2 linked regions of the Variovorax paradoxus genome follow. Each later gene encodes a partner of the first gene's protein in a complex. Links are inferred from orthologs where the notes say so. Each region holds a gene or a part of one and is shown in the gene's direction. Other genes may lie near its edges. The genes, in order: katE and hfq.

The links.
Region 2: the proteins of katE (region 1) and hfq are in contact, whole or in part, in a crystal structure (PDB 3VU3), measured with the Escherichia coli proteins. The link is inferred for Variovorax paradoxus from one-to-one orthologs.

The regions. Positions count from the first base shown.
Region 1 is NZ_JAUSXG010000001.1:4,798,032-4,809,987, reverse strand. Bases 7,133-10,126 are described here. They hold katE (catalase HPII), read left to right. Parts: upstream 7,133-7,533; coding sequence 7,534-9,720; downstream 9,721-10,126. Other genes in these bases: QFZ42_RS28355 (hypothetical protein), read right to left, coding at 9,775-10,126; QFZ42_RS22890 (hypothetical protein), read left to right, coding at 7,370-7,537. In the rest of the region: QFZ42_RS22930 (site-specific recombinase), read right to left, coding at 1-1,246; Co2+/Mg2+ efflux protein ApaG, read right to left, coding at 1,375-1,770; rpe (ribulose-phosphate 3-epimerase), read left to right, coding at 1,842-2,540; QFZ42_RS22915 (hypothetical protein), read right to left, coding at 2,547-2,819; QFZ42_RS22910 (succinylglutamate desuccinylase/aspartoacylase domain-containing protein), read left to right, coding at 3,032-4,057; non-homologous end joining protein Ku, read left to right, coding at 4,260-5,288; ligD (non-homologous end-joining DNA ligase), read left to right, coding at 5,285-6,190; QFZ42_RS22895 (transglutaminase-like domain-containing protein), read right to left, coding at 6,222-7,040; more of QFZ42_RS28355, read right to left, coding at 10,127-10,983; QFZ42_RS22875 (CHAT domain-containing protein), read left to right, coding at 10,946-11,956.
Region 2 is NZ_JAUSXG010000001.1:1,830,485-1,842,250, forward strand. The notes cover bases 5,798-8,601. They hold hfq (RNA chaperone Hfq), read left to right. Parts: upstream 5,798-6,978; coding sequence 6,979-7,224; downstream 7,225-8,601. Other genes in these bases: der (ribosome biogenesis GTPase Der), read left to right, coding at 5,798-6,813; hflX (GTPase HflX), read left to right, coding at 7,277-8,446; hflK (FtsH protease activity modulator HflK), read left to right, coding at 8,521-8,601. Also shown: QFZ42_RS08460 (helix-turn-helix domain-containing protein), read left to right, coding at 1-973; ispG (flavodoxin-dependent (E)-4-hydroxy-3-methylbut-2-enyl-diphosphate synthase), read left to right, coding at 970-2,247; hisS (histidine--tRNA ligase), read left to right, coding at 2,263-3,573; QFZ42_RS08475 (YfgM family protein), read left to right, coding at 3,579-4,271; outer membrane protein assembly factor BamB, read left to right, coding at 4,279-5,421; more of der, read left to right, coding at 5,470-5,797; more of hflK, read left to right, coding at 8,602-9,897; protease modulator HflC, read left to right, coding at 9,914-10,816; QFZ42_RS08510 (DUF2065 domain-containing protein), read left to right, coding at 10,837-11,025; QFZ42_RS08515 (ATP phosphoribosyltransferase regulatory subunit), read left to right, coding at 11,070-11,766. UniProt on the Escherichia coli protein: RNA chaperone that binds small regulatory RNA (sRNAs) and mRNAs to facilitate mRNA translational regulation in response to envelope stress, environmental stress and changes in metabolite concentrations.

The DNA.
Region 1 (11,956 bases):
TGTCGCCGAGGCGCGCCGCCATGGCGGGCGCCGTCATCGCCGGCTGCTTGGTGGCGAGCGTCAGGTGCAGCAGCTGGATCGCCACGAAGCTGGCGGCATACATCAGGCCCGACCAGAAGCCGCTCCAGAAGGCCGAGAGGCCGATGGCGTAGATGCTGAACTTGAGCAGCACCGTGAGCGAGGTGAGCGCGCCGCCGCCCGCGGCCTTGCGCACCATCTGAAGGTAGCTCGCGCGGTCGCGCGTGATGTAGTGCTCGCCGGTTTCGGCGCTGCGCTCGGTCACCCGGGCCGCGAGCATCGACGAGTTCGACGCAATCAGCGCGCGGATGCTGTTGCGCTCGCCGCCCGCCAGAACCAGCCGGCCGACCAGCCGCGCCACGTTCGGCGCGGGCGCGGCCGGCATCAGGCAATCGAGCAGTTCACGGATGCGCAGCACGCGCTCGCGCAGCTGGCGCAACCGGAACACCAGGCCGACCGATATGCCGTTGTCTTCCAGGTGCGTGTAGACCGACGAGGCGCTGGCGCGGCAGGCGTCGAGCCGGTCGCGAAAGGCCACGAAGGCGGCTTGCAGCGCCGCATCGCCTTCTTCGCCCGCAGGCTGTTCGAACATCTGCTCGCGCAGTTCGTCCAGGTCGGCCATGAGGGCGTGAAAAGGCCGGGCCTCGTGGTGCTCCACGCTGGTGCGCAGGCGAAGCTCGGGCGAGAAGCCGGCCGCCACCACTTGGCTGCTGCAGTAGGTGACCGCGTCCATCACGGTGTGGCGCCAGCGCGGGGCCCCGTCGTCGTCCAAGGCCGCGTCGGCCAGCAGGTGGCCGATGCGCGCAAGCTGCGGTTCATCGAGCAGTGCGATCCAGCCCGCGTCGAACACGCCGGGCAGCACCATGCGAAAGAGGTCCGAAGCATCGGTGGTCTCGGGCGTGCCGGGCAGGATTTTCCGGCGCAGGCGCTCGGAGAATTCGCTCAGGAATGCGGTGCGCGGCGCAAAGCCGTAGTCCGCCAGCAGCGTGGTCAGGTCGACCGTCTGCGTGAAAGCGCGCCACCACGCGCGCAGGCGCTCACGCAGCTCAGGCCGCGCCTCGATGGCGTCGAGCAGCAGCGCCACGCGCCCCACCGAAGCCTGCGGCGACGCGCGATCGCCGCGCAGCCAGTCGAAAACGTCGATCAGCCAGATGTGGCGATGCGCCACGTCCGCGGTCGGATCGAGCCGGGCCAGCAGGCCCTGCAGGTCAAGCGATGCAGCAGCCATAAAAAGGATAAGAGGAAGGAAGGAATCAAATGCCGGAGACGCCGCGGATCGGCTTTGCCGGGCCTCTGGTGTTGCCCCCGGTAGGGGGTTGGCGAAGCGACACGAAGTGCGCGAAGACTGGGGGCGAGCTAATGAAGTACGCGCGAAACGGGGGCCCCGCCGATGTCCGCCTCCAGCACGAACATCGGAATCGGCGCTTCGAAGCGCTCGCCGTCCTCGGTCACCATGAAATAGCTGCCGTGCATGGTGCCGCTCGGCGCATGCAGGCGGCAGCCGCTGGTGTAGCGGAACGATTCACCCGGTGCCAGGAGCGGCTGCTGGCCGATCACGCCGAGGCCCTTGACCTCCTGGGCATGGCCCGAGGCGTCGTTGATGAGCCAGTGGCGGGCAATCAGCTGCGCGCTGGTTTCGCCCACGTTGGTCACGGTCACGGTGTAGGCGAAGGTATAGATCTTGTCCTTCGGCGAGGACTGGTCCGCCAGGTAGCGGGGCTCGACGTGGACATTGATGGGGCTGTGTGACATGCGCGCGATGGTAACTGGAGCCCTCTTTTGCACTGCTTTCCGGGTTTTGCGCCGGCTGCGACAATCGGCGCATGAGCACGCCGTTCCGCATCGCCCCCTCCATTCTTTCCGCCGATTTCGCCCATCTGGGCGACGAATTGGCCAAGGTCATCGCCGCCGGCGCCGACTGGATCCATTTCGACGTGATGGACAACCACTACGTGCCGAACCTGACCTTCGGCCCGATGATCTGCAAGGCCCTGAAGCCCTACGCCAAGACGGCGGACGGCGAGCCGGTGCCGGTCGACGTGCACCTGATGATCCAGCCGGTCGACGCGCTGGCCGCCTCTTTCGCGGAAGCGGGCGCCGACTACATCAGCTTTCACCCGGACGCATCGCCGCATGTGAACCGCAGCATCCAGGCCATCAAGGCTGCGGGGTGCAAGGCGGGGCTGGTGTTCAACCCCGGGCTCGGCCTGGAGGCGCTCGACTGGGCCATCGACGACATCGACCTGATCCTGATCATGTCCGTGAACCCCGGCTTCGGCGGGCAGAGCTTCATCGACTCGGCGCTGCGCAAGATCGAACTCGCGCGCAAGCGCATCGAGCAGAGCGGCCGCGACATCCGCCTGGAGGTGGACGGCGGCATCAAGGCCGACAACATCGCGCGCGTGGCCTCCGCGGGCGCCGACACCTTCGTGGCCGGCAGCGCGATTTTCAACGCCAAGGACTACGGGGCGGTGATCTCGTCGATGCGCGAGCAGCTCGCGGGCGTGGGCGCCGCCAAGTAGTCCCGCTCAGCGCTTGACCTGGTCGTTGTAGACGCGGTCGGCCTCCGGCCCGCGGTCGGTGTCGACCACCCCGCGCTCGATGTCGTCATGGCCCTTTCGGCCCACTTCGGAGGGTTGCCCGCGCGGCCTTTGCTGGCTGTCGGAAGACTCGTCGCGCTCGTGCGGCAGGCGCGGCGCCGAGTCGCCGCCCTGCTCGATCTTGGTGTCGCCGCCGCCGGCGTCCCGCACCGGGTCGTCCGGAGCGCCCGAATCCTTCGGGCCGGGCTTGCTGCTGCTCATGGCACTGTTCCTTCGCGGTATCTGCCTGTGGGTGATTCGGCTCCTAGCTTGCGCGGTGCCCGGGGCACGGCCGGTAGGACAGGCGAGGCACGCCCTGTAGGCACGCCGCGCCGGGGCGTATGAGCGGCATGCCTTCGCCCGCGCTCGGTGCGCTGCTATGAAACGAGTAGCGTCTTTGCGGACAGGGGAAGGCCTCCGCAATAATCGCCCGGATGTCTTCCGATCCTTTGTCTTCCGATCCTTTCGCACCCGCCGCCACCGACAGCCTGCGCATCCACACCTTCGCCTCGCTGAATCCGGGGCCCCGGCTGCTCGTGATGGGCGGAATCCATGGCGACGAAACCTGCGGCACCGTGGGCATCGAGCGCGTGCTGGCCGAGCTCGACGGCGGCACGCTCCGGTTGCTGCGCGGGCAGCTCAGCCTGGTGCCCATTGCCAATCCGCTCGCGCGTCGGCGCCTGCAGCGCGAGGGCGAGCGCAACCTCAACCGCCTGTTCAAGCCGAGCGAGGCGCCCGCGGACTACGAAGGCCGGGTCACCAACGTGCTGTGCCCGCTCATCGAGCGGCACGATGTGCTGCTCGACCTGCATTCCTTCCAGAGCGAGGGCGAAGCCTTCGCAATGATCGGCCCGCGCGACAACACCGGCCCGTTGGAGCCCTTCGCCCGCGCCCGCGAGGAAGGGCTGCTGGCCTTGCACCTGGGCACGTCCGTCGTGGTGGAAGGCTGGCTCGACATCTATGCCGCCGGGCTCGCGCAGCGTTCGTCGCCAGGCGCCGCGGTCGACGAGAGCGCGTTGGACTTCGGCCGCGGCACCAACGAATACATCCGCAATTGCGGCGGCTACGGCGTCACGCTCGAATGCGGCCAGCACCAGGATCCGCAGGCGCCCGAGGTGGCGTGGCGCGCCATTCGGCGCGCGCTTGCGCTGCTCGGCATGGCGGCGCTGCCGCAAGGCATGCCGGCCGCGCCGCCCAGCCCGCCCCAGCTGCTGCGCCTGGCGGGCGTGACGGACCGGCTGCATGAAGAAGACAGCTTCGTGCGCGACTGGGCCACCTTCGATGCGGTGCAGCGCGGCGAGCCCATCGGCATGCGCCACGACGGCACGCTGGTCAGCGCGCCCGACGACGGATTCATCGTCTTTCCCAATGCGCTGGCGCTGCCCGGCGCCGAGTGGTTCTACTTCGCGCGTCCGAGCGAGCGCGTGCTCGGGCCCGTGGCGAACGCACCATCGGCCTGAAGCATTGGCTCCTTCCCCCTTTGGGGGAAGGCTGGGATGGGGGCGCGCAGAGCGTTCAGTGGACACGCCGCCTGCCCCCACCCCTGCCCTCCCCCAGAGGGGAGGAAAAAACGCCGGCCCGAGCCTTACGGCAGGCGCCGCAGCACTCCTACATCGGCGGGCGGCATGAGGCGCAAAGTCTCGAGCCTGAAGGAGTGTGTCCATGGCAGTCTCTAAAAAAGCACCCGCGCCGCGCGTCCTGTGGAAGGGCGCGATCAGCTTCGGCCTCGTCCACATCCCGGTGGCGCTCTACTCGGCCACCACCAGCCAGGGCATCGACTTCGACTGGCTCGACAAGCGCTCGATGGACCCGGTGGGCTACAAGCGCATCAACAAGAAGACCGGCAAGGAGATCGCGCGCGAGAACATCGTCAAGGGCATCGAGTACGAAGACGGCGAGTACGTGGTGCTGAGCGACAAGGAAATTGCCGACGCGTACCCCAAGACCACGCAGACCATCGAGATCGAGAGCTTCGTGCCCGCCAACGGCATTCCGTTCGTCTATCTCGAGCGGCCCTATTACGTGGCGCCCATCAATCGCGGCGCCAAGGTGTATGCGCTGCTGCGCGAAACGCTGCAGCGCAGCGGGCGCATTGGCGTGGCGCGCGTGGTGATCCAGACCAAGCAGCACCTGGCCGCGCTGGTGCCGGTCGGGCCCGCGCTGGTGCTGAACCTGCTGCGCTGGGGCGCCGACATCCGGCCCTGGACCGAGCTGCCGCTGCCCTCCGAGGATGCCAAGAAGGCGGGCCTGCACGAACGCGAGATCAAGATGGCTGAACAGCTGGTGGAAGACATGAGCGCCGAGTGGGACCCGGACGCGTTCAAGGACGAATTCAAGGACGAGATCCTGCGGCTCGTCGACCGCAAGGTGGCTGCGGGCCAGACCGAGACCGTGACGCAGCCCGAGCCCGAAGAGGGCCAGGCCGCCGAAAGCCGCGGCGCGAAGATCATCGACCTGACCGAGCTGCTGCAGCGCAGCCTGCGCAAGGGTGGCGGCAAGACGGCTGCACCCGCGAAGTCCAGCGACTCGGCGGAAGAAGACGGCGAAGACGAGGATGAGCCCGCCGGGGCGTCCGCCAAGAGCAAGGCCAAACCGAAGGCCAAGGCGCACGCCAAGACCACCGCAAAAAGCAGCGCCGCGCGCAAGCGCACCGCGGCCAAGAGCGCCCCTGCGCGGCGCCGCGCGGCATGAACGGCCGAACGGGGGTTCCGAAGGCACCGCGCATCACCCATGCGGAGCGCCTGATCGATGCCGCCAGCGGCGTCACCAAGGGCGATCTCGCGGCCTACTACGCCACCGTGGCGCCGCTGATCCTGCCGCACCTCAAGGGCCGGCCCGTGGCGCTGGTGCGCGCGCCGGAAGGCGTGGGCGGCGAGCTGTTCTTCCAGAAGCACGCGCAGCACAGCGACATCGCCGGCATCAAGCTGCTCGACCCGGCCCTGGACCCGGGGCACGATCCGCTGCTGCAGATCGACACCGCCCAGGCGCTGGTTGGCGCAGCGCAGTACAACACCATCGAGCTGCACACCTGGAACGCCACCTCGCGCGCCATCGGCAAGCCCGACCGCATGACCTTCGACCTCGACCCCGGCGAGGGCGTCGATTGGCAGCAGATCCAGGAAGCGGCGCTGCTGGTGCATGTGCTGCTCGACGAACTCGGCCTGCCGTCGTTCCTGAAGACCAGCGGCGGCAAGGGCCTGCACGTGGTGGTGCCGCTTCGGCGCCAGCTCGGCTGGGACGAGGTGCGGGGCTTTTCGCGGGCCATCGTCGACCACCTCGCGCGCATCGTTCCGGATCGTTTCGTGGCCAAGAGCGGGCCGCGCAACCGCGTGGGCAAGATCTTCGCGGACTACCTGCGCAACGGTTTCGGCGCCACCACGGCCAGTGCCTGGTCGGCGCGCGCCCGCCCGGGCATGGGCGTTTCGGTGCCGCTGGCGTGGGGGGAATTGCCGGATCTGGGCAGCGCCGCCCACTGGACGGTGGCCAACATTGCCGACCGCGTCAGCGTAGGCAACACGCCGTGGGACGCCATGGAGGCCAGTCGCACCGGTCTTCGCGGCGCGATGGAGATGCTGGGCTATCTGCCTTCGTGAAGCCTGAGGCCGGCGTGCTTGCCGGACTGCTCTACTGCAGCACCTCGGCGGTCGTCACTTCGAAGCGCTGGAGCGAATTGGCGCCGAACACCATGGTGATCGGCACGTCGGCCGCGTCGCGCCCGCGTGCAATCACGATGCGGCCGATGCGTGGCATGTTGTGGCGCGCATCGAAAGTGTGCCAGCGGTCGCCCAGGTACACCTCGAACCAGGCGCTGAAGTCCATCGGGTAAGGCACGGGCGGAATGCCGATGTCGCCCAGATACCCGGTGGCATACCGCGCCGGAATGTTCATGCAGCGGCACAGCGTGATGGCCAGGTGCGCGAAGTCCCGGCACACGCCCGTGCGCTCGCGAAAGCCCTCGAGCGCCGTGCGCGTGGCGCGGGCGCTCTGGTAGTCGAAGCGCAGGTGCTCGTGCACGAAATCGCAAATGGCCTGCACGCGGTGCCAGCCCGGCGTCACGCGGGAGAAGTTGTTCCAGGCGAACTGCAGCAGTTCGCTGTCGACCTCGCAATAGCGGCTCGGCAGCACGAACGGCAGCGTCGACACCGGAAGGTCGGCGGCCGCGTGCTCCATGGCGCTGTAGTCCACCGGGTCGGACCAGCCGGGGTCGAACACCACGGCATGGTTGCGCAGCCGCACGCTCGTCACGCCCGCGGGTATCCGCACCCGCGCGCAGTGGTTGTCGAAGCTGTCCAAGTAGTAGTCGGTGTGCAGCGGTGGGCTGATGGTGATGTGCTCGCCGTTCTGCAGGTCCGCTGCGCGCGACGGGTGGACTTGCAGCATGTAGATCAGTGCCGTGGGTGCCGTGACGGCGAGTTCAATGTCGAAACCGATCTCTATCTGCATGTGGTTCTTCCCTGTGGGCCAAGTATGTGTTCTGTCCGGATGCGCAAGCAGGCTTCGTGCCTCCTTTGTTGATGCTATCGGGGGCTCCGTGCCGGGGCACGCGGGCAGAGGCGCAAAGCCGCGTAGGTGCCGGCCCGGTTCTGTCGGCGCGCTCCTACCTCGCACACCTCACCTCTCCCACAAGCGAGGGCGAGCCGCCACTACGGGTAACAGTCTGCGGCAAACATAACCTTTGGATTCGCTCGCAACGCCCTCGAATCGGCTCTCATCGCCCTTACCGGCTGCAGCGCAAGCACTGTCTTGTCCAATCTGTTCTGCTGGAGCGAATCATGAATGTCTCTGCGTTGTTCGATTCACTCACCGGTACCTGGGGGGATGAGATCCTGTTCTGGGTGGTGGCCGCCGTGGCGGGCTTCATCTGCCTGATTGCGTTGGTGAACGTGCTGGACCTTTTTCTCGACAACGAAGCTGACCCGCCCATGAAAGATCCTCGATGACGCCACAGAACAAGGCCGCCGCCGGACGCCGGTCGAAGGCCGCGGACGGCGGCAATGCCAAGCAGCAGCAACTCGAAGGCTTCGCGACCGATCATGCGCCCAATCTGACGACCAACCAGGGTCTGCAGATTCCCGACAACCACAACTCGCTCAAGGCGGGCCTGCGCGGGCCTACGCTGCTCGAAGACTTCATCCTGCGCGAGAAGATCACGCACTTCGACCACGAGCGCATTCCCGAGCGTGCGGTGCACGCCCGCGGTTCGGCGGCGCACGGCTTCTTCCAGGTCTACAAGTCGATGTCGCAGTTCACCTCGGCCGACTTCCTGCAGGACCCGGACGCGAAGACGCCCGTTTTCGTGCGTTTCTCCACCGTGGCCGGCTCGCGCGGCTCGGCCGATACGGTGCGCGACGTGCGCGGCTTTGCCGTCAAGTTCTACACGCGCGAGGGCAACTACGACCTCGTGGGCAACAACATTCCGGTGTTCTTCATCCAGGACGCGATGAAGTTCCCCGACCTCATTCATGCCGTGAAGCCCGAGCCGCACCACGAGATGCCGCAGGCCGCGAGCGCGCACGACACCTTCTGGGACTTCGCCTCGCTGATGCCCGAGAGCACCCACATGCTGATGTGGGCGATGTCGGACCGCGCCATTCCGCGCAGCTTCCGGATGATGGAAGGCTTCGGCGTTCACACCTTCCGCTTCGTCAACCACCGCGGCGAGAGCCATTTCGTGAAGTTTCACTGGAAGCCCAAGCTCGGCATTCACGGCCTCGCGTGGGACGAAGCGCAGAAGATCGCGGGCAAGGACCCCGACTTCCACCGGCGCGACCTGTGGGAATCCATCGAGCACGGCGACTTTCCCGAGTGGGAGCTCGGCGTGCAGCTCATCGCGCAGGACAAGGCGAATTCGCTCGGCTTCGACCTGCTCGACCCGACCAAGCTGATTCCCGAAGAAATGGTGCCCGTGCAGCGCATCGGCCGGCTGGTGCTGAACCGCAACCCCGACAACTTCTTTGCCGAAACCGAGCAGGTGGCCTTCCACCCGGGGCACGTGGTGCCCGGCATCGACTTCAGCAACGACCCGCTGCTGCAAGGGCGCCTGTTCTCCTACACCGACACCCAGATCTCGCGGCTCGGGGGCGCCAACTTTCACGAGCTCCCCATCAACAAGAGCGTGTGCCCGTTCCATAACTTCCAGCGCGACGGCATGCACCGCCAGACCATCGCGCGCGGCCAGGTGGCCTACGAGCCCAACTCGCTGGGCGACGGCAAGGAGTTCCGCGTCGACGGCGGCAGCGTCGGCTTCCAGTCGTATCCCGACGAGCTGGAGTCGCCCAAGGTGCGCCGGCGCAGCCCGTCGTTCGACGACCACTTCACGCAGGCGCGCCTGTTCTTCAACAGCCAGAGCGCGGCCGAGAAGGAGCACATCGTCGCGGGCTTCCGCTTCGAACTCTCCAAGGTGGATGTGCCGGCGATTCGCCAGCGCATGGTCGACAACCTCGCGCACGTCGACGAGAAGCTCGCACGCCGCGTGGCGGAGCCGCTCGGCATCGGTGCGCCCGACGCCAAGGCGGCTGCGGGCCGCGCGGGCTATCGCGAACACCGCATGACGCTGCCGATCGAGGAGTCCCCGGCGCTCAGCATGGCCGACACCGGCGACGGCTCGATCCGCACGCGCAAGATCGCGATCCTCGTGGCCGACGGCATCGACTCGGCCTCGCTCAAGCCGATTCGCGATGCGCTCGAGCAGGCCGGCGGGCGCTGCAAGGTGGTCGGCCCGCGCCTGGGCACCATCGCCAGCGCTTCCAAGCGGCAGATCGACATCGACATGACCTTCACCAACGCGCCGTCGGTGATGTTCGACGCCGTGCTCGTGCCCGGCGGCAGCCTGGGCGCGGCGGCGCTCGCAGGCACGGGCGATGCCGTGCACTTCGTGCTCGAGGCCTACAAGCACTGCAAGGCCATTTGCACGGTGGGCGAGGGCGCGCAGCTGCTGTCGAAACTCGGCATCGCCGCGGACGCCCAACCTGGCGACCTGCCGCCCGGCGTGGTGGTGGCGGCCACACCGGTGACCAACCTCGGCGACACCACGGCGGCCACCCAGATCGCGCAGGACTTCATTGCCGCCATTGCCAAGCACCGCCATTGGGAGCGGACCGACATCGATTCGGTCCCCGCTTGACGTAGTCCGTTTGCGCTAGGCCTTCTTGCGAATGGCGGTGGCAGGAGGGCGCTTCTAGACTTTCCCCACGAGGCCTGAACGGCGCGCACTTCCGCGGCGTCGACCCCCGCATCCGCGGGCACACGGGCCGCGCGCGGGGGTCCAATGACGTGGTTTTCGAGAACGGGATGGGAGCGCTCGGCACGTCGTGCAGGGGTCGCGGGTGCTCTCGGGCTGGCTGGCATGCTTTTGCTGGGCCACGCGCCAGTGGCGTCGGCGCAGCAGCAGGCGCCCAACGCCGAAGCCGCGGCCAGCAAGGCCGAGCAGGCCCGGCTGGCCGACACCGACACCTTGCTGGCATTGACCAGCGAGGGCGCGGTGCTTTACGGGCAGGACGCGGTCAAGCTCTCCGGCTACCAGTACTGCAGCCAGGCGGTGGCCTTGGCCGAGGCCGGCGAATTCCGCCAGAGCGTGCGTGCCGCCAGCAAGGCGCTGCACCTGGCCAATGCCACGCGCGATCCGAACCTGATGGCCATGGCCAACCGCGACCTGGCCATCGTCTACAGCTATTCGGGCCAGCTCGAGAAGGCCGAGGAATTCGCACGCGAGGCGCTCAAGCATCCGGCGCGCGACCCGAAGCTCGTGGTCGGCCCGGTGCAGAAGGTGATCGGCGACGTGCGCACCCGCCGCGGCGACTACGCCGGCGCCGTGATCAGCTATGACGAGGCGCTGGCCAACAGCTCGGCGCGTTATGCCCCGCTGGTGCAGGCCTCGCTGGTCAACGCGCTGATCGAGTCGGGTGACGCGGCCAGGGCGCGCGACGTGCTCGGCAGCATGCCGGCGCCCAAGGACGCACCGCTCACGGCGCAGCTCGACCGCACCCGCGCGCGGCTGCTGCTGGCCGAGAACAAGCCGGCGGAGGCGCGCGACCTGTACCGCGCGCTCACGGCGCGGCAAGTGGGCACCGACACCGAGTACTACCGCCTCTGGGCCTGGGACGGCGTGGCACGCAGCGAACTCGCGCTGGGCCAGAAGCAGGCCGCGGCCGAAGCCGTGGCGCGCGCGCTCGGCGGCATCGACCAGGTGCGCGCGAAGTTCCGCAGCGAAGAATTCAAGATGGGCCTGTTCTCGGACCTGCAGTCGGTGTTCGAGCGCGGCGTGTCGATCTACAGCGATGCCGGCGATGCGCGCCAGGCCTTCGAAGTGAGCGAGCGCAGCCGCTCGCGCGCGCTGCTCGACGCGGTGCGTGGCCGCGCGAGGATCAACGAGCGCGCGGGCGAACACCGTCGACCTCGCCACGCTGCAAGGCACGCTGGCGCCCGACGAGCGCGTGGTGCAGTTCCATGCGCTGCCCGACCGGCTGCTGGTGTGGGTCGTGAGCCCGGCCGGCATCGAAGCCAGGACCGTGGCCGTGCGCCGCGAAGAGCTCACCGAGCTGGTCGAGGTGTTCCGCAACTCCATCGTGCGCGGCCGCCGCGCGGCCATTGCCAATGCCGACAAGCTGGGCGCGGCCCTGCTCGGTCCGCTGGCGCTGGCGCCCGGACAGCGGCTGATCGTCGTGCCCCACGGCCCGCTGCACTACCTGCCGTTCCAGGCGCTGCGCCTCAACGGGCGCTACGTGATCGAGTCGCATCCGGTGGCGGTCGCGCCTTCGATCAGCATTGCCGTGCAGCTGGCGCAGCGCACGCCACGCGTGAGCGCATCGCTCACCGCGTTCGGCAATCCGCGCATCGAGGACAAGTACGACCTGCCGGGCGCCGAAGTCGAGGTGAAGCAGCTCGCGCAACTGTTTCCGCGCAACGCCGTCTACATGGGCACGGCGGCCACCAAGACGCAGTTCCGCGACGTGGCCGCGCGCTCGCCGCTGATGCATGTGGCGGCGCATGCCGAGGCCGACGCGGTCGATCCGCTGTACTCGCGCATCCTGCTGGCCAATGAAGGCGGCAAGCAGAACTTTCTGGAGGCGCACGAGATCCTCGGCCTGCCGATGGACGGCACGGCACTCGTCACGCTCTCGGCCTGCGAGTCGGGGCTCGGGCGCATCGCGCAGGGCGACGAAGTGCTGGGTTTCACGCGCTCCTTTCTTTCCGCCGGCAGCTCCAGCCTGATTGCGTCGCTGTGGCCCGTATCAGACGACGCAACCGCCGTGCTCATGGGCACGCTGTACGGCGAGCTCGCCAAGGGCCGCGATATCCAGAAGGCCATGCAGGCCGGACAGCTGGCCGTGCTGAAGGACCCCAAGATGTCCCACCCCTTC
Region 2 (11,766 bases), 3.0 Mb from region 1 along the record:
GGAGTTCGGCACTTCCGCGGCACTGCCGCTTGCGGAAGGCGACATCACGCACAAGACGGCCGGCGACATGCTTCGCGAGGCACGCGAGGCCCACGGCCTGCATATCGAAATGGTGGCCGCGGCCCTCAAGGTGCCGCCGCAGAAGCTCATGGCGCTGGAGGCGGACGATATCGATTCGCTGCCCGACCCGGTCTTTGCCCGGGCCCTGGCAAGCAGCGTCTGCCGCGCCTTGCGCATCGACCCCGTTCCCGTGTTGGCAAAGCTGCCGGGGGCGCAGCGCGCGCCGCTGGCAACGGCCGACCGCACGCTCCAGAGCAACATCGTTTCCGGCACGCCGCGCTGGAACGGCAGCCGCTCCAACGGTCTGCCATCGCGCGCCTTGCTGATCGTCGTCGCTTTGCTGCTGGTCGGCGCAGGGGTGCTGTTCTGGCTGCCGCAGTCGGCTTTCGACCAGATCGGTGCGGCGGTGTCGCGATGGACGGCACGCGGCGAGGCCGACACAGGTTCGGTGGCCGAGGCGCCCGTGGCGGGATCGGCGCCAGGCGGAGCATCCGTGGTCGAGAACGCACCGGTCTCACCGGTCCCACCGGCCGCAAACCCAGCCACACCGGGAACGCCCGGGATGCCTGCAGCAACCGCAACAATTCCAACGCCGGGTGTGCCGCCCGCTACAGCCTTGCCCGCCGCCAACGCTTCCGCAACCGTTTCGGCGCCTGCCGCTGCCGGCAGCGGCCAGCCGCTTGTCTTCGTCGCGCGCGAAGACTGCTGGGTCACGGTCACCGAAGCCGGCGGCAAGCAGTTGCTGCGCCGTATCGTGCAGGCGGGCGAAACCGTTGGCTTGTCGGGCGCGCTGCCGCTGTCGGTGGTGGTGGGACGCGCATCGGCGGTCGATGTGCAAGTGCGCGGAAAGCCCTACGATCTGAAGCCTGTCACGCGCGGCGGCGGCGTGGCGCGTTTTGAGGTGACCTCGTGACCGACTGCACTCCGCAACCCATCGAATCGGCGGCGCCCAAGGCGCGCCGCTCGCGCCAGGCGCAGGTGGCTTGGGGCGCGCGCATCGTCACGGTGGGCGGCGACGCGCCCGTGCGGGTGCAGTCCATGACCAACACCGACACGGTCGATGCCATCGGCACGGCCATCCAGGTGAAAGAGCTCGCCGTGGCGGGCTCGGAAATGGTGCGCATCACGGTCAACACGCCGGAAGCCGCGGCCCAGGTGCCCTACATTCGCGAGCAGCTCGACCGCATGGGCATCGACGTGCCGCTGATCGGCGACTTCCACTACAACGGCCACCGCCTGCTCACCGACTATCCGGCCTGTGCCGAGGCGCTGAGCAAGTACCGCATCAATCCCGGCAACGTGGGCAAGGGCGACAAGCGCGACCGCCAGTTCGGCCAGATGATCGATGCGGCCATGCGGTGGAACAAGCCGGTGCGCATCGGCGTCAACTGGGGCAGCCTCGACCAGGAACTGCTCGCCAGCCTGATGGACATCAACAGCCAGCGCGCCGAGCCTTGGGACGCGAAGCAGGTGATGTACGAGGCGCTGATCACCTCGGCCATCGAATCCGCCAAGCTCGCCGAATCGATGGGCATGGCCGGCAACCAGGTCATCCTGTCGTGCAAGGTGAGCGGCGTGCAAGACCTGATTTCGGTCTACCGCGAACTCGCCAGGCGCTGCGACTATCCGCTGCACCTCGGCCTCACCGAAGCCGGCATGGGCACCAAGGGCACGGTGGCTTCGGCCACGGCGCTGTCCATCCTGCTGCAAGAAGGCATCGGCGACACGATTCGCGTGTCGCTCACGCCGCAGCCGGGCGAATCGCGCACGCAAGAGGTGCTGATCGCCAACGAAATTCTGCAGGCCCTGGGCCTGCGCGTGTTCGTGCCGAGCGTCACGGCCTGCCCGGGCTGCGGCCGCACCACGAGCACCACTTTTCAAGAACTCGCCAAGCAGATCGACGACTACCTGCGCATGCAGATGCCGGTCTGGCGCACGAAATATCCAGGCGTCGAAACGATGAAGGTGGCCGTCATGGGCTGCATCGTGAACGGCCCGGGCGAGAGCAAGCATGCCGACATCGGCATCAGCTTGCCCGGCACGGGCGAGGCGCCCGCCGCCCCGGTCTTCATCGACGGCGAAAAGGCCCTCACGCTGCGCGGCGACAATATCGCCAACGAGTTTCATCAACTCGTCGAAAACTACATCGAAAAGCGCTTCGGCGGCGAACACGCCGTCGCTGCCTGACACCTCCGCAGACTCATGGCTGAAAAATTGAATGCCGTCAAAGGCATGAACGACATATTGCCGCCCGAATCGGCGCGCTGGGAATGGCTCGAGGCCACCGTGCGCGACCTGATGGGGCGCTTTGCGTACCGCAACGTGCGCACGCCGATCCTGGAGCGCACGGCGCTGTTCGTGCGCGGCATCGGCGAAGTCACCGACATCGTCGAGAAGGAGATGTACTCCTTCGAGGACCGTGCGGACAAGCACGGCAAATTCGAACATCTGACCATGCGTCCCGAGAACACGGCCGGCCTGGTGCGCGCAGTGATCGAGCACAACATGCTGTACGAAGGCCCCAAGCGGCTCTGGTACACCGGACCGATGTTCCGCCGCGAGAACGTGCAGCGCGGACGTTTCCGCCAGTTCCACCAGATCGGTGCGGAAGCCCTCGGCTTTGCAGGCCCGGACGTCGATGCCGAGTTGATCTTGCTGGCCAACGCGTTGTGGAAGGCCATCGGCCTGACCGATGTGCGCCTGGAGCTCAACAGCCTGGGACAGCCCGCCGAGCGCGCGCTGCACCGCGCCCAGCTCATTGCTCACTTCGAGGGGCAGCTCGACAAGCTCGACGAGGATGGAAAACGCCGGCTGCACAGCAATCCGCTGCGCATTTTCGACACGAAGAATCCGGCGATGAAGGATGTGGTCGAGTCAGCGCCGAAGCTGATCGACTTCCTCGGCGCCGAGTCGCTGGCGCACTTCGAGGGGCTGCAGGCCATCCTCAAGGCCAACGACATTGCGTTCACGATCAACCCGCGGTTGGTGCGCGGGCTCGATTACTACAACCTCAGCGTGTTCGAGTTCGTGACCGACCGGCTCGGCTCGCAAGGCACGGTGTGCGCCGGGGGCCGCTACGACGACCTGATCGCACAGATCGGCGGCAAGCCGGCGCCTGCGGTGGGCTGGGCGATGGGTGTCGAACGCGTGCTCGATCTGCTGAAAGAGCAGGGCGCCGAGGTTTCCGCCCCCGCGCCCGATGCCTATGCCGTGGTGCCCGACGCCACGTCGATGCCTGTGGTGCTGTGTACCCTGCAGCAATTGCGTGAGTCGGGCGTCAGCGTACAAATGCATGCAGCCACGGCCGACGGCCTGAGCAGCTTCAAGGCGCAGATGAAGAAAGCCGACGCCAGCGGCGCCACCTACGCGCTGATTTTCGGCGCCGATGAACTTGCGCGCGGCGAAGTGACTCTCAAGTCGTTGCGCGACGGAAGCGGCGCGCAGAGCGCCCGCACTCTTGCCGACGTGGCCACCTGGGCCGCCACCCTACAATCGCCGGCTCCCAACCTCTGACACGCATGGCAACCCATCTCGATCTCGACGAACAGGAACAGCTCGACCAGCTCAAGCATTTCTGGAACACCTACGGCACCCTGATCACCTGGGTGGTGCTGCTCGTGGCCGGGGCCTTCGTGGCCTGGAACGGTTGGCAGTATTACCAACGCAGCAAGGCGGCGCAGGCCGCGGCGCTTTACGACGAGGTCGAGCGCAGCACGCAGTCGGGCGACGTGGAGCGCATCCAGCGCGTTCTGGGCGACATGAAGGAACGGTTCGCCAACACGGCCTATGCACAGCAGGCCGGCCTGCTGGCCGCCAAGTCGCTGTACGAAAAGGGCAATCTCGAAGCTTCGCGCGCCGCCCTCGGCTGGGTTGCGGAACGTGCTGTCGATCCGGGCTACAAGGCGGTTGCCAAGCTTCGGCTTGCGGCCGAGTTGCTCGACAGCAAGTCGTATGACGAAGCGCTCAAGCAGCTTTCAGGCGACGTGCCCAAGGAATTCGAACCGCTCGTGGCCGACCGCAAGGGCGACATCTACATGGCCCAGGGCAAGCGCGACGAGGCGCAGGCCGAATACCGCAAGGCCTGGACCGGCCTTGGCGCGGCGTCCGACTACCGGCGTCTTGTCGAATTCAAGCTCAATGCCGCCGGCGTCGACCCGAAGAGCCTGGCACCTGTGATCACGGTCACGCCAGCAGCCCCCAAAAATTCCTGATCGCACTATGAATTTCAAGCGTTTCATGCCTGAGTCGTCTGTCCTGCGCGCGGGTTCAGCTCTTGTTTTGGTAGCAATGCTGGCTGCCTGCTCGGGCACGAGCAAGCCCAAGCCGGCCGAACTGCCCCCCAACCCCTCCTTGTTCGGCGTGCGCCAGGCCTGGAGCGTGCGCATCCCGGCCGTGAGCTTCCCGTTGGCGACCGACGTCAGCGGCGACATCGTGACCGTGGCCGGTGCCGACGGCACCGTGGTCGCCATCGACGCCCGTGCCGGCCGCGAAACCTGGCGCGCCAATGCCGGCGCCGCGCTGGCCGCAGGTGTCGGCAGCGACGGCTCGCTGGCCGCGGTCGTCACCACCAACAACGAACTGGTGGCGATCGAAGGCGGCAAGGTCCTGTGGAAGCAGCGGCTCTCGGCGCAGGCCTTCACCGCGCCGCTGGTGGCCGGCCGGCGCATCTTCGTGCAAACCGCCGACCGCAGCATCAGCGCCTGGGACGGCCAAAGCGGCCGCCGCCTCTGGCTGCAGCAGCGCACCGCGGAAAACCTCGTGCTGAAGAAGTCGGGCGTCCTGATCGCCGTGGGCGACACGCTGGTGTCGGGCATCGGCGGCCGCCTGGTCGGCCTCAACCCGGCCAACGGCACCTCGCGCTGGGAAGCGCCGATCGCCGCACCGCGCGGCACCAACGACGTGGAGCGCCTGGTCGATCTGACCGGCAGCGTGAGCCGTGTCGGCGACACCGTCTGCGCACGGGCCTATTACGCGAATGTCGGCTGCGTCGACACGCTGCGCGGCCAGCTGCTGTGGACCAAGCCCGCATCGGGTGCCGAAGGCGTCAGCGGTGACGAAAGCTTCGTGTACGGCACCGAATCGGACGGCAGCGTCACGGCCTGGCGCCGCGCCGACGGCGAGCGCGCCTGGCAATCGACCCGCTTCAAGAACCGCGTCCTGACCGGGCCGCTGGCAGTGGGGCGTTCGCTGGTCATCGGCGAAAGCACGGGAACGCTGCACTTCGTCTCGCGCGAAGACGGCTCGCTGCTCAATCGCGTCACGCCCGACGGCTCCGCCATTGGCGTCACTCCGGTCATGGCCGGCAACACGGTGGTCGTCGTGACTGCCAACGGCGGTGTGTTTGGCTATCGCCCTGAATAACTTTTTCGAAGGCCCGCCCATGAAAACCGCGCCCATGAAAGGCCGGCCATGAAGCCGGTCGTGGCCCTGGTCGGGCGTCCGAACGTCGGCAAGTCGACCCTTTTCAACCGCCTGACGCAAACGCGCGATGCCATCGTCGCCGACTTTGCCGGGCTCACGCGCGACCGCCACTACGGCAACGGCCGCCTGGGCAAGCACGAGTTCATCGTCATCGATACCGGCGGCTTCGAGCCCGACGCGGGCAGCGGCATCTACAAGGAAATGGCCAAGCAGACGCGGCAGGCCGTGGCCGAGGCCGACGTGGTGATCTTCGTGGTCGATGCCCGCGAAGGCCTTTCGGCGCAAGACCACGACATTGCCAACGAATTGCGCCGGCTCGGGAAGCCCTGCGTGCTGGCGGCCAACAAGGCCGAAGGCATGCACGACGGCACCAAGCTGGTCGACTTCTATGAACTCGGCTTTGGCGACGTTCACGGGGTCTCCGCGGCGCACGGGCAGGGCATGCGCGACCTGGTCGAGCTGGCGCTCGCGCCGCTCAATCTGCCCGACCCCGACGATGAGACGGACGAAGACGACGTCAACAAGCCGATCAAGCTGGCTGTGGCCGGCCGGCCCAACGTCGGCAAGTCCACCCTGATCAACACCTGGCTCGGTGAAGAACGCCTGGTGGCCTTCGACATGCCGGGCACCACGCGCGACGCCATTTCGGTGCCGTTCGAGCGCAACGGCCAGCGTTTCGAGTTGATCGACACGGCCGGCCTGCGCCGCAAGGGCAAGGTCTTCGAGGCGATCGAGAAGTTCTCGGTGGTCAAGACGCTGCAGGCCATCGAGTCGGCCAACGTGGTGCTGCTGCTGCTCGACGCCACCCAGGGCGTGACCGACCAGGACGCGCACATTGCCGGCTACATCCTCGAAAGCGGACGGGCCGTGGTGATTGCGATCAACAAGTGGGATGCGGTCGACAGCTACCAGCGCGAGCAGATCCAGCGCCAGATCGAAACCCGGCTGCCGTTTCTCAAGTTTGCCTCGCTGCATTTCATCTCGGCCATCAAGCGCCAGGGCCTGGGCCCGGTGTGGCAGGCGATTGCGCAGGCCCACAAGTCGGCCACGCGCAAGATGTCGACACCGGTGCTGACCCGGCTGCTGCTGGAAGCGGTGCAGTTCCAGTCGCCCAAGCGCGCGGGCATGTTCCGCCCCAAGCTGCGCTATGCGCACCAGGGCGGCATGAATCCGCCGGTGATCATCATCCACGGCAATTCGCTGGAGCATGTCACCGAGGCGTACAAGCGCTTTCTCGAAGGGCGCTTCCGCAAGGAGTTCGATCTGGTGGGCACGCCCTTGCGCATCCAGTTCAAAAGCTCGCAAAATCCTTTTGCGGACAAGGACGATTGAACCGCGCTTGGCCGCCGATGGCAGCCGATGAGTTACAGCTGAGTTGGAAGTTCCGTCTTTTGAGAGACGTTATTTTTCAAAGGCTTTTGACCCCGATTGCTGCAGCGCAGAAACCCTGTGTTAAGGTCATCTCTCCAACAACTACTCTTGAACACGGAGAATATCGTGAGCAATAAAGGGCAACTTCTACAAGACCCGTTTCTGAACACCCTGCGTCGCGAGCATGTTCCGGTCTCCATTTATCTGGTGAACGGTATCAAGTTGCAGGGTCAGATCGAGTCTTTCGACCAGTACGTCGTGTTGCTTCGCAACACGGTGACGCAAATGGTCTACAAGCACGCCATTTCCACTATCGTGCCGGGTCGTGCCGTCAACTTCTCGGCTGCCGAGAACGACGACGCCGCAGCCTGATCGCGCGGAGCGCGGCGGTAACCCCGCCGCGCTTTTTCCATATTGATTCCGCTTGTCTGAACTGAACTCCCGCCAGGAAGGCGCCGCCGTTCTCGTCGGCGTCGATTTCGGGCTGCCCCATTTCGACAGCGAACTCGAGGAACTCGGCCTGCTCGCGCAGACCGCGGGCCTCTCGCCTGTCGCACGCCTCGTATGCAAGCGCAAGGCGCCCGACGCGGCGCTTTTCGTTGGAAGCGGCAAAGCCGACGAAATCAAAGAGCTGGCTGCGATGCACCAGGCCAGCGAGGTCATCTTCGACCAGTCGCTGAGCCCTGCGCAGCAGCGCAACCTCGAGCGCCAGCTCGACGTGGCGGTCTACGACCGCACGTTTCTCATTCTCGAAATTTTTGCGCAGCGTGCCCGGTCGCACGAAGGCAAGCTGCAGGTCGAGCTCGCCCGCCTGCAGTACCTGAGCACGCGCCTGGTTCGCCGCTGGTCCCACCTCGAGCGCCAGACAGGCGGCGCGGGCGTGCGCGGCGGCCCCGGCGAAAAGCAGATCGAACTCGACCGCCGCATGATCAGCGAATCGATCAAGCGCACGCGCGAGCGCCTGGCCAAGGTGCAGAAGCAGCGCGGCACGCAGCGCCGCCAGCGCGAGCGCCGGGAGACCTTCAACATCTCGCTCGTCGGCTATACCAACGCCGGCAAGTCGTCGCTGTTCAATGCGCTGGTGAAAGCCCGCGCCTACGCGGCCGACCAGCTTTTTGCGACGCTCGACACCACCACGCGCAATCTCTATCTGGGCAACGCCCGCCGGCAGGTCTCGATTTCGGACACCGTCGGCTTCATTCGCGACCTGCCGCACGGCCTGGTCGACGCCTTCAAGGCCACGTTGCAGGAGGCCGTCGATGCCGACTTGCTGTTGCATGTGGTGGATGCGTCGAACCCGCATTTCCCCGAGCAGATGGCCGAGGTGCAATCGGTGCTTCGCGACATCGGTGCCGAGGCCGTGCCGCAGCTTCTGGTGTTCAACAAGCTCGACGCCCTTGAAACCGCGCAGCATCCGCTGCATCTGCAGGACGAAATGGAAATCGATGGCGTGCAGGTTCCGCGCATCTTCCTCAGCGCGCGCAGCGGCGAGGGCGTGCCCCTGTTGCGAGCCGAACTGGCCCGCAGGTCGGGCTCGGTGGGCGATACGATGACCCCAGAGGCCGACACTGAATTGCACGATACCGCCAATTGATTGGGCACAATCCCGCCACTGACAAGAGAACGAAGCGAATGAATGCAAAGCCAGCGTGGAGAGGGTTTCTGGGCATGTTCAACCTGAACGATGGCCGGTGGGGTCGTGGCGATGAGCCCGCATCCAACGGCGACCGCCCGACCGGCAACCGACCTCCCGACGCAGACCCACCGGGTGCGCCGACGCCACCGCCTTCGGGCAATGGCGGAAACGGCAACAACAACGGCAACCGTCCTCGCGGGCAGGGCCCGAACCAGGGGCCACCGGATCTCGACGAACTCTGGCGCGACCTCAATCGCAAGCTTGGCGGCTTTTTCGGCGGCAAGGGCGGCGGCAATCGCCCGAGCGGCAACGATGGCGGCGGTGGCGGCAACGGCTACAGGCCCGATATGAAGAATGCAGGCTTTGGTCTCGGACTGGTGGCCATCGTGGCTGTTCTCATCTGGCTGGGCACCGGCTTCTTCATCGTGAACGAAGGCCAGCAGGCCGTGGTGACCCAGTTCGGCCGCTACAAGGCAACCGTGAACGCCGGTTTCAACTGGCGGTTGCCGTATCCCATCCAGCGCCACGAAGTGGTGGTGACTTCGCAGATCCGCTCCACGGACGTGGGGCGCGATGCCATCGTGCGGTCCACCGGGCTGCGCGAATCGGCCATGCTGACCGAAGACGAGAACATCGTCGAGATCAAGTTTGCCGTGCAATACCGCCTGAGCGATGCGCGCGCCTACCTGTACGAAAGCAAGTCGCCGAGCGAAACCATCATCCAGGTGGCCGAAAGCTCGGTGCGCGAAGTGGTCGGCAAGATGAAGATGGATGCCGCGTTGGCCGAAGAGCGGGACCAGATCGCTCCCCGCGTGCGGCAGCTGATGCAGACCATTCTCGACCGCTACAAGGTCGGCGTCGAAGTCGTCAACATCAACTTGCAGCAGGGCGGTGTGCGCCCGCCCGAGCAGGTGCAGTCGGCGTTCGACGATGTGCTCAAGGCCGGCCAGGAGCGCGAGCGCGCCAAGAACGAAGCCCAGGCCTACGCCAACGACGTGGTGCCGCGTGCAACGGGTACCGCCTCGCGCCTCAAGGAAGAATCCGAAGCCTACAAGGCGCGCATCGTTGCGCAGGCACAAGGCGATGCCGGCCGCTTCGGCGCCGTGCTGGCCGAATACCAGAAGGCGCCGCAGGTCACGCGCGACCGCATGTACACCGACGCCATGCAGCAGATCTATGCCAGCACCACCAAGGTGCTGGTCGATACCAAGCAAGGCTCCAACCTGCTGTACCTGCCGCTCGACAAGCTCATGCAGATGAGCGGCAACAACGCGGCAACGCCGGTCGATGCCGCCAGCCCCAGCGTGGCCGGCACCGCGCCAGCCCAATCCTCGGTGATCCCGGTGGCTCCGCCCGCAGGCGACAACCGCGCCCGCGACGGCCGTTCGCGCGACCGCGACGTGCGTTGAAAAGGCCAAGAAGAACATGAACAGAATCGGATTCATCGCCTCGTCGATCCTCGTGCTGCTGGTGCTGCTGAGCTCGACCCTTTTCGTCGTCGACCAGCGCCAGTTCGGCGTGGTGTACGCCCTGGGCCAGATCAAGCAGGTCATTACCGAGCCGGGCTTGCACTTCAAGCTGCCGCCCCCGCTGCAGAACGTGTCGTACATCGACAAGCGGCTGCTCACGCTCTCCAGTCTCGACACCGAACCCATGCTCACGGCCGAGAAGCAGCGCGTGGTGATCGACTGGTATGTGCGCTGGCGCATCACCGATCCGCAGGCATACATCCGCAACGTCGGTCTCGACGAGAGCGCGGGCGCCACGCAGCTCAACCGCGTGGTTCGCAATGCCTTCCAGGAAAACATCAACAAGCGCACCGTGCGCGACCTGATCTCGGTGCGCCGCGAAGCCCTCATGGCCGACGTGCAGCGCGAAGTGCTGTCGGTGGTGAAGGGCGCCAAGCCCTGGGGCGTGGACGTGGTCGACGTGCGCATCACGCGTGTCGACTATGTCGAGGCCATCACCGAATCGGTCTACCGCCGCATGGAGGCCGAGCGCAAGCGCGTTGCCAACGAACTGCGTTCGACCGGCTATGCCGAAGGCGAAAAAATCCGCGCCGATGCCGACCGCCAGCGCGAAGTGATCGTGGCCAACGCCTACCGCGACGCGCAGAAGATCAAGGGCGAGGGCGATGCCCAGGCCGCCTCGGCCTACAGCGAGGCCTTCGGCCGCGACCCGCAGTTCGCGCAGTTCTACCGCAGCCTCGAAGCCTACAAGCAGAGCTTCAACAAGAAGAGCGACGTGATGGTGCTCGACCCGTCGTCGGACTTCTTCCGCGCCATGCAGAGCGCGGGCACGCCCGCAGGCAACGCGCCACGCCGCTGATCCGACGGCCGGGTTCCGTCGTGAGCGCTGAAATCTTCTGGAGCGCGCTGGCGCTGGTCCTGGTGATCGAAGGCATCCTGCCTTTCGTATCGCCGGGCGGGTGGCGGCGCGGCTTCGGCCAGCTCATGCAGTTGCGTGACGGCCAGCTGCGTTTCTTCGGACTTTGCAGCATCTTGCTGGGTTTGCTCCTCCTTTGGGTTTTCGGATAGCGCGGTCCCGGTAGAATCCCGGTTTAACCACGCCCCCGATCCCCATGTCCGCCTGGGTCCTCCCGGATCACATTGCCGATGTGCTGCCTTCCGAGGCGCGCCACATCGAAGAACTTCGACGCCAGCTGCTCGATACCGCCCGTGGCTATGGCTACGAGCTGGTGATGCCGCCGCTGCTCGAGCACCTCGAGTCGTTGCTGTCTGGCACCGGCGAGGCGCTCGACCTCCAAACCTTCAAGCTCGTCGACCAGCTCTCCGGCCGCAGCATGGGCCTGCGAGCCGACACCACTCCCCAGGTGGCGCGCATCGACGCCCACCTGCTGAACCGCGAAGGCGTGGCGCGCCTGTGCTACTGCGGACCGGTGCTGCATACCCGCCCCGACCGGCCGCACGCCACGCGCGAGCCGCTGCAGTTCGGCGCCGAAATCTACGGCCATGCCGGGCTCGAAGCCGACACCGAAATCCTGCTGCTGGCACTCGACTGCCTTCACGCGGCGGGAATCGGCGAAGGCCTGATCGTCGACCTGGCGGACGCACGCATCGTGCGGGCGCTGTTTGCCGGCGTGCCGGTCGATGCGGCTGTGCTGGCGCGCGTGCATGCGGCGCTGGTGGCCAAGGACGCGAGCGAACTGCATGCGCTCACGCGCAATTTCCCGGCGGCGTCGCGCGACGGCCTGCGCGCGCTGGTGCAGCTGTATGGCGATGCGTCGGTGCTCGACGAGGCCGCCAAGGCGCTCAAGG